Regions from separate parts of the Massilia sp. BKSP1R2A-1 genome, predicted to be linked through region 1. Evidence: predicted binding sites of a transcription regulator. Region 1 holds the regulator's gene; the other holds the start of a gene.
The links. The regulator NrdR, encoded in region 1, represses ribonucleotide reductase genes. The targets are predictions, from matches to a motif close to CACNANATNTNGTG.
Positions count from the first base shown of each region.

Region 2: a site for NrdR is predicted at 2,236-2,249, ahead of ACQ7JA_RS08045 (ribonucleoside-diphosphate reductase subunit alpha). Genes of this name have one in related genera too.

Region 1 is NZ_JBOBRE010000001.1:291,144-295,509, forward strand. Features, by position in the region: gene ACQ7JA_RS01265 (SDR family oxidoreductase) at 1-252, opposite strand, end outside; ZMP/ZTP riboswitch at 397-511, shown strand; gene glyA (serine hydroxymethyltransferase) at 619-1,866, shown strand; gene nrdR (transcriptional regulator NrdR) at 1,918-2,376, shown strand; gene pilV (type IV pilus modification protein PilV) at 2,612-3,130, shown strand; gene ACQ7JA_RS01285 (PilW family protein) at 3,127-4,089, shown strand; gene ACQ7JA_RS01290 (pilus assembly protein) at 4,097-4,366, shown strand, end outside.
Region 2 is NZ_JBOBRE010000004.1:143,289-147,654, reverse strand. Features, by position in the region: gene ACQ7JA_RS08055 (sensor histidine kinase) at 1-434, shown strand, start outside; gene ACQ7JA_RS08050 (sigma-54-dependent transcriptional regulator) at 470-1,930, shown strand; gene ACQ7JA_RS08045 (ribonucleoside-diphosphate reductase subunit alpha) at 2,466-4,366, shown strand, end outside.

The DNA of each region.
Region 1 (4,366 bases):
CAGGCCGGCATTGTTGATGAGCACGTCGATGTCGCGCCAGCCTTCCGGCAGGCCGGCGATGGCCGCCTCGATCGAGGCGCGGCTGGTCACGTCCAGCGTCACCGCCAGGGCGGCCTCGCCGAGTTCGCGCGCCAGTTCTTCGATGCGCTCGGTGCGGCGCGCGGCCAGGATGGCGCGGTGGCCATTGCTCACAAAAATGCGCGCCATCGCGGCGCCGAAGCCGGCCGAGGCGCCGGTAATCAAGACGATCATGGGTGGTCCCTGGAGGAGTGATCCGAAAATTGTAGCCGAAACGGCCACATCTCCGCTGGCGGCCGGCCTGGCGCCTGCGTCTTGTTAGGAAGACAGCAGTTTCCTTGCCCTAAGGAGCGTAGATCACATACAATTTGGTGAATTTACGTCTCACGTAACTGGCGAAATGCCGGGCGCGGCGCTGTTTCGCCACGACTGGCCAAGGTGGACATCCACCGGGGAACGTGAGGCATCACCGCCGTTCGCCTGGGCAGCCATCGACGGAACGCTTTGAGACGCGTTCGGCGGGCGCTTGTCCTGGGGCCCGCCACATACGCACTGTCAACGCTGACCGTTGCCTGGTATTTCTCTCGATTGGAGTTTTACATGTTTGCAAAAGACCATACGCTTGCCAATGTCGACCCGGAACTGTGGGATGCCATCCAGAAGGAAAACGTTCGCCAGCAAGACCACATCGAACTGATCGCCTCCGAGAACTACACCTCGCCGGCCGTCATGGAAGCGCAGGGCTCGCAGCTGACCAACAAGTATGCCGAAGGCTATCCGGGCAAGCGCTACTATGGCGGTTGCGAATACGTCGACGTCGCCGAGCAGCTGGCGATCGACCGCCTGAAGCAACTGTTCGGCGCGGAAGCCGCCAACGTGCAGCCGAACTCCGGTTCGCAGGCCAACCAGGGCGTGTTCTTCGCCATGCTGAAACCGGGCGACACCATCATGGGCATGTCGCTGGCCGAAGGCGGCCACCTGACCCACGGCATGGCCCTGAACATGTCCGGTAAATGGTTCAACGTCATCTCCTACGGCCTGACCGAGCAGGAAGACATCGACTACGACGCCATGGAACGCCTGGCCCGCGAGCACAAGCCGAAGATGATCATCGCCGGCGCCTCGGCCTTCGCCCTGCGCATCGACTTCGAGCGTTTCGCCCGCATCGCCAAGGAAGTCGGCGCCTACTTCATGGTCGACATGGCCCACTACGCCGGCCTGATCGCCGCGGGCGAGTACCCGAACCCGGTGCCGCACGCCGACTTCGTCACCTCGACCACCCACAAATCGCTGCGCGGTCCGCGCGGCGGCATCATCCTGATGAAGGCCGAGCACGAGAAGGCCATCAACTCGGCGATCTTCCCGGGCATCCAGGGCGGTCCGCTGATGCACGTGATCGCCGGTAAAGCGGTCGCCTTCAAGGAAGCGCTGTCGCCGGAGTTCAAGGAGTACCAGAAGCAGGTGGTGAAAAACGCCGCCGCCCTGGCGAATACCCTGACCGAGCGCGGCCTGCGCATCGTCTCGGGCCGTACCGAGTCGCACGTGATGCTGGTCGACCTGCGTGCGAAAGGCCTGACCGGCAAGGAAGCGGAAGCCATCCTGGGCCAGGCACACATGACCTGCAACAAGAACGGCATTCCGAACGATCCGCAGAAGCCATTCGTCACCTCGGGCATCCGCCTCGGCAGCCCGGCCTTCACCACCCGCGGCTTCAAGGAAGAAGACGCGGTCAAGGTCGGCCACCTGATCGCCGACGTGCTGGACAACCCGCACGACGCCGCGACCATCGAGCGCGTGAAGGCCGAGGTCAAGGTCCTGACCGACAAGTATCCGGTCTACGCGAAGTAAGGCAATCCGGGGCTGCGCTGTGCAGCCCCTTTCAGGAAGCACCCGGCGCCCATGAAATGTCCCTTCTGCCAGCATGAAGATACCCAGGTCCTCGACACGCGCGTGTCCGAGGAAGGGGATGCCATTCGCCGGCGCCGGCGCTGCGCGAAGTGCGACAAGCGCTTCACCACCTATGAGCGCATCGAACTGTCGATGCCGATCCTCGTCAAGAAGAACGGCAGCCGCACGGAGTATGCGCCGGCCAAGCTGCGCGGCAGCCTGATGCTGGCGCTGAGGAAGCGCCCGGTCGCCGCCGAGGCGATCGACACGGCCGTCGCCACCATCGAAGAAAAGCTCCTGACCAGCGGCCGCCGCGAAGTCGACACCGGCTACGTGGGCGAACTGGTGATGCAGGAACTCAAGCGCCTCGACAAGATCGCCTACATCCGCTTCGCCTCGGTCTACAAGAACTTCGAAGACCTGGCCGAGTTCCAGGAAGCCTTGGCCGAAGTCGGCCACCCGCGAAAATAATCTCCGCCTCCGTGTTCTCGTAGGGTGGGCCTGGGCGGCCCCGCGAGTCCTCCGCCCACGCGTTCGACTCCCCGTCGCATAGTCGCAGAGCACGCCTCAGCCCAACAGTTCCCCGATCACGCTTGGCCCATCTCATGGCCGGCTCCGGCTCCCCTGATAACTTCACAGCTCGTCACTGGCAGGTAGATTTGAACCTGCCGGTCCGTCAACGCTGTCGCGAGATCGGGAGGGTGCCGTGCGTGTCCGGGAACGAGGCTTCACACTGGTCGAGGTGCTGGTCGCCCTGTTCGTGCTGGCCGTGGGCATCGTCGGCGCCGGGGCGGTGCAGATCACGGCGGAGCGCACGCGCCAGCAGGCCAGCCTACGCTCCGAGGCCGCCCAGCTGGCCAATGCGCTGGCCGCGCGCATGCGCGTCAATCCGGCCATCGCCACGCTGCCGGACGGCGCCAATCCCTACCTCTCCTTTCAGTACGACGCTGCGGAAAGCATGCCTGCCGCCGCTGCGCTGTGTTTCGGCGGCAGCAGCTGCACGCCGGAGGCGCTGGCGCAGTTCGACCTGCACGCGCTGCGCCAGGCCCTGAGCACGCAATTCCCGCGCGGGCGCATGCTGGTGTGCCGGGATGGTTCGCCCTGGGACCCGGCCGCCAATGCCTACCGCTGGGACTGCGACGGCGCCCCCGATGCGCTGCCGGTGGTGAAGCTGGGCTGGCAGGGAACCGGCGATGGCCCCGGCTACGTGATGGTGCTGCAATGAGAGGGCGTGAAGCGGGCATGACGATGGCCGAGCTGCTGGTGGCCATGAGCGTGGGCCTGGTGGTGCTGCTGGCGGCCGGCAGCCTGTTCATCTGGGCCAACCGCGCGTTTGCCGCGCAGCTGGAAACCGCCGCCATGGACGATGCCGGCCGCTACGCCCTGGAAGTCGTCGCGCGTGCGGTGCGCCAGTCGGCCGCGGCGGACTGGGAGCGCGCGAGCAGCGGCCCGGATCCGGCGGCGCCCGGCGCGCTCGCCGGCCTGGATGCGCGCAGCGTGCCGCGCACCGGCCACGGCATCGACAACGCCTCGCCCCTGGCCGTCAACGGCAGCGACGTGCTGGCGGTGCGCTTTCCCGGCAGCGGTGCAGCGCCCAGTGGCGACGGCAGCAGCCTGGATTGCGCCGGTTTCAGCGTCCACCGCGACGAGGAAGGCTGGAGCATCTTCTACGTGGCGCGCAACGCTCAGGGCGAAGCCGAGCTGCGCTGCAAGTACCGGGGCAGCAGCAACTGGTCGTCGGACGCCGTGGTGGGCGCCGTGGACAGTTTTCAGCTGCTCTACGGCGTCGACCTCGACGGCGACGGCGCGCCCGAGCGCTACCTGAACGCCAGTGCGGTGAGCGAGCTCGATGCCGGCCTGGCGCTGGCCGGCGCGACCGCCGCCGAACGCGAGGCCGACCTGCGCAAGCGCACCCACTGGAAGAAGGTCTCCATCGTGCACGTGGCCTTGCTGCTGCACGGGCCCGTGAGCAAGCTGGAAAGCACGCGCCATGTCGTCCACGACCTGTTCGGACCGGATTACGGCGCGGCGCAAGGCGCGGACGACGCCGGCACGCGCCTTCCCGAAGCGGTGCTGGCGGCAAGCAGCGTGCGCGGCGGCAGGCCGCGGGATGGCAACAGCGGCGATGCACGCTACCGCAAGGTGTTCGCCACGACCGTGGCGCTGCCGGCGCGGGCGAGGTGAGGGCGCGATGACGGCACGCGACTTCATGCGGTCCCGGCAAAGGCGGCAGCGCGGCGTGGCCCTTTTGACCGCCTTGCTGTTGATGCTGGCGGTGCTGATGACGGGCATCGCCGCCGCCCGCGCCGCCATCGCCTCCGCCCGGGTCGCCGGGCACGAGCGCGACCGCATGCTGGCCCTGCACGGCGCCATGGCGGGGCTGCGCGACGCCGAGCACGATATTGAAGGCGGTCTGGATCCCGGCTCGGTCCGGGCCGCGGCGCTGGCGCAGGCGGATCCT
Region 2 (4,366 bases), on a different contig from region 1:
TGAAGGCCGAATTCTGCGAGATCCACGGCCTGGCCGATGATATAGTCTATATAGGCGACGCTGCGAGGAGTTCGGTGCGCTTCGACCCGCTGCACCTGCACGAAGTGCTGCTCAACCTGCTGGGCAACGCGGTGCGCTACGCCAGCCACCAGCCGAACAGCATCCGGGTGTTCCCGGCGCGCGACGCCGCCGGCCGCATCGAGCTGCACGTGCAGGACGACGGCCCGGGCATCACGCCGGAGGTGCGCGCCCACCTGTTCGAGCCCTTCTACACGACTTCGAGCAAGGGCACGGGCCTGGGGCTGTATCTCGCGCGCGAGCTGTGCCTGAACAACGACGCGAAGCTCGACTACGAATACCGCTTCGACGCCGCGGCCATGGGGCCGCGCAAGGCGAGCGGACGCTTCGTCATCAGCTTCGCGCAGCCGGCCTGAAAACCGGCCGTACCGTATATATATTAGAGAGAACCATGGCCGCACCCCGCATCCTCGTGGTCGACGACGAAGCCGACCTGCGCGAACTGCTCGAGATCACCCTGCTCAAGATGGGGCTGGACGTCGACAGCGCCGCCACGCTGCGCCAGGCGCGGTCCCTGGTGGAGGAGCACGACTACGCCCTGATCCTGACGGACATGCGCCTGCCCGACGGCCTCGGACTGGAGCTGGTGCGCGAGGTCGCGGCATCGAACAAGGCCGCGCCGATCGCCGTCATCACGGCCTACGGCAGCGCCGAGAACGCGGTGGTGGCGCTCAAGGCCGGCGCCTTCGATTACATCTCCAAGCCGGTGGCGCTCGACGCGCTGCGCGTAATGGTGCGCTCGGCGCTGAAACTGTCCGAAGCTCCACCGCTGGCGCAGGACGGCGCTGCTGCCGGCTCGCGCATGATCGGCTCGTCGCCCGCCATGCAGTCGCTGCGCGCCCAGATCGGACGCCTGGCGCGCTCGAACGCGCCGATCTCGATCACCGGCGAATCGGGCAGCGGCAAGGAACTGGCCGCGCGCGAGATCCACGCCCAGAGTTCGCGGGCGTCGAAACCGTTTGTCGCCGTGAACTGCGGCGCGATTCCCGAAACCCTGATGGAAGCCGAGTTCTTCGGCTACCGCAAGGGCGCCTTCACCGGCGCCTCGGACGACCGCGACGGCTTCTTCCAGGCGGCCAACGGCGGCACCCTGATGCTGGACGAGGTGGCCGACCTGCCGCTGCCGATGCAGGTGAAACTGCTGCGCGCGATCCAGGAGCGGCGCGTGCGCAAGATCGGCGCCACCGTCGAGGAACCGGTCGACGTGCGCATCATCAGCGCCACCCACCAGGACCTGGCGCGCTGCGTCGAGCAGGGCAGGTTCAGGCAAGACCTGTTCTATCGCCTGAACGTGATCGAGCTCTCGCTGCCGCCGCTGCGCGAACGCATCGACGACCTGGCGCCCCTGGTCGACGCCATCCTGGCGCGCCTGGCCGGGCCGGGGCAGGCGACCCTCGGGCCGGGCGTGCTCGATGCCCTGCGCGCCTACTCCTTCCCGGGGAATATCCGCGAGCTGGAAAACGTGCTGGAGCGGGCGCTGGCCTTCGCCAACGACGGCGTGATCGAAGTCGGAGACCTGTCGCTGAAGGCGGCGCGGCCCGGTGACGCGGTGGTGCGCGAGCCGGCGCCGATGACTGCCTCCGTGACGCCCGTCGAAATCGCGGTGGAACTGGAGCCGGCGCCGGCGCCGGCGGCCGAACCGGCGCCGGTCGCGCCCGGACTCGGCCCCAACGGCCTGCCCGGCAACCTGCCGGAGTACCTGAGCCAGGTCGAGCGCGACATCATCGGCCGCGCGCTGCAGCAGACCAATTTCAACCGCACCCAGGCCGCGGCCCTGCTGGGGATCAGCGTGCGCCAGTTGCGTTACCAGATGCAGAAGCTCGAGATCGTCGCGCCGGAAGACAACGCCTGAACTCTTCCGTACCGTAGGGCGGGCGGGTCTCCCGCCCACCCTACGAAAGGCAGAGCCGCACGTGTCATCATGTTGTCTTTTCGCCAGCGCAAAATGCCCCACTTTAATGCACCGGGCATCGCTTTGATGAAGGCTTGAGCAGCGTCCGTGGACAAGGTTAGCACTCACTCACCGCATATCGCCCATCGTGAAGGACGAACTGCATTGTCAAGCCCATGCACCAAAAAAAACAGAAAAAATTGCGAAGCTATTCACTTGCCCTGACCTAGGTCAGGCACTACAATTAGTCTTAACTCAAGATCGGACACTAGATATAGTGGTAGTGGACTAGAAGTAACTAGGGTCACGTTCGACTTGAAGCTTGCTCTGCAAGCCACTGATTCAACAGCGATTTCTAACCCTGCCGCATTTTCGCCTGCGTGGTTGCCAGTGAGGCAACCCGGCTGGCGGGGTATCGCTTTGCTTAAATTTTGTCAGGTTAACAAGCCTGGCTGAAGACAAACGACGGCAGGTACCGCTGCTCACTGGAGGCTCAATGCAAACAGCACAAGACATTTCGATCAATCCGCACGTCACCCCAGGCGCGCCGGCAGGCGCCACGCCCGCAGAGATCGTCGCCCGTGGTGACTATCGCGTGATCCGCCGCAACGGCGCCGTGGTGGCCTTCGAGCCGCACAAGATCTCGGTCGCGATGACCAAGGCCTTCCTCGCCGTCGCAGGCGGGCAGGGCGCGGCATCGGCCCGCATCCGTGAACTGGTCGAGCAGCTGACCGGCAACGTGGTGGCCGCCCTGGTGCGCCGCCAGCCGAACGGCGGCACCTTCCATATCGAAGACGTGCAGGACCAGGTCGAACTGTCGCTGATGCGCTCGGGCGAGCATGACGTCGCGCGCGAATACGTGCTGTACCGCGCCAAGCGCATGGAAGAGCGCAAGGCCGCCAAGGAAGCCCTGGGTGGCACCGCCGTGGCCGCGCCGCAGATCAATGTGGTCGACGGCGGCCAGCGCCGCCCGCTGGACGTGAACGACGTCCACGCCCTCGTGAACGCCGCCTGCTCGGGCCTGGAAAAGCACGTCGACGCCGACGCCATCGTCGCCGAGACCCTGAAGAACCTGTACGACGGCGTGCCGGTCGAAGAGCTGTACAAGTCGGCCATCCTGGCCGCCCGCGCCCTGATGGAAACCGACCCGGCCTACAGCCAGGTCACCGCACGCATCCTGCTGCACACCATCCGCAAGGAAGTCTTCGGCCACGAAGTGCCGCAAGCCGGCGCCGCCGCCGAATACATCACCTACTTCCCGCAATACATCGCCAAGGGCATCCAGAACGAGCTGCTGGACGAAGAGCTGGGCAAGTACGACCTCGAGCGCCTGGCCAAGGCCATCGTCGCCGACCGTGACCTGCAGTTCGGCTACATCGGCCTGCAGACCCTGTACGACCGCTACTTCCTGCACGTGCGTGAAACCCGCATCGAAATGCCGCAGGCCTTCTACATGCGCGTCGCGATGGGCCTGGCCCTGCGCGAAGCCGACCGCGAAGCGCGCGCCATCGAGTTCTACAACCTGCTGTCGTCCTTCGACTTCATGAGCTCGACCCCGACCCTGTTCAATTCGGGCACCCGCCGCTCGCAGCTGTCGTCCTGCTACCTGACCACCGTCGGCGACGACCTGGAAGGCATCTACGATGCGATCAAGGAAAACGCACTGCTGTCGAAGTTCGCCGGCGGCCTCGGTAACGACTGGACCCCGGTCCGCGCACTGGGCTCGCGCATCAAGGGCACCAACGGCAAGTCGCAGGGCGTGGTCCCCTTCCTGAAAGTGGTCAACGACACCGCCGTGGCGGTGAACCAGGGCGGCAAGCGCAAGGGCGCGGTCTGCGCCTACCTGGAAACCTGGCACATGGACATCGAGGAGTTCCTCGACCTGCGCAAGAACACCGGCGACGACCGCCGCCGCACCCACGACATGAACACCGCGAACTGGATTCCGGACCTGTTCATGAAGCGCGTGATGGAAAAGGGCCACTGGAGCCTGTTCTCGCCGAGCGAAACCCCGGACCTGCACGACCTGGTCGGCAAGGCATTCGAAGAAGCGTACGTCGCCTACGAAGCCAAGGCCGCACGCGGCGAAATGACCGTGTACAAGAAGGTCGAAGCGCTCGACCTGTGGCGCAAGATGCTGTCGATGCTGTTCGAGACCGGCCACCCGTGGATCACCTTCAAGGACCCGTGCAACATCCGCTCGCCGCAGCAGCACATCGGCGTGGTGCACTCGTCGAACCTGTGCACCGAGATCACGCTGAACACCAGCGCCGACGAGATCGCCGTCTGCAACCTGGGCTCGGTCAACCTGCCGCAGCACATGAAGGGTGACGGCCTGGATCACGCCAAGCTTGCCAAGACCATCCGCACCGCGATGCGTATGCTGGACAACGTCAT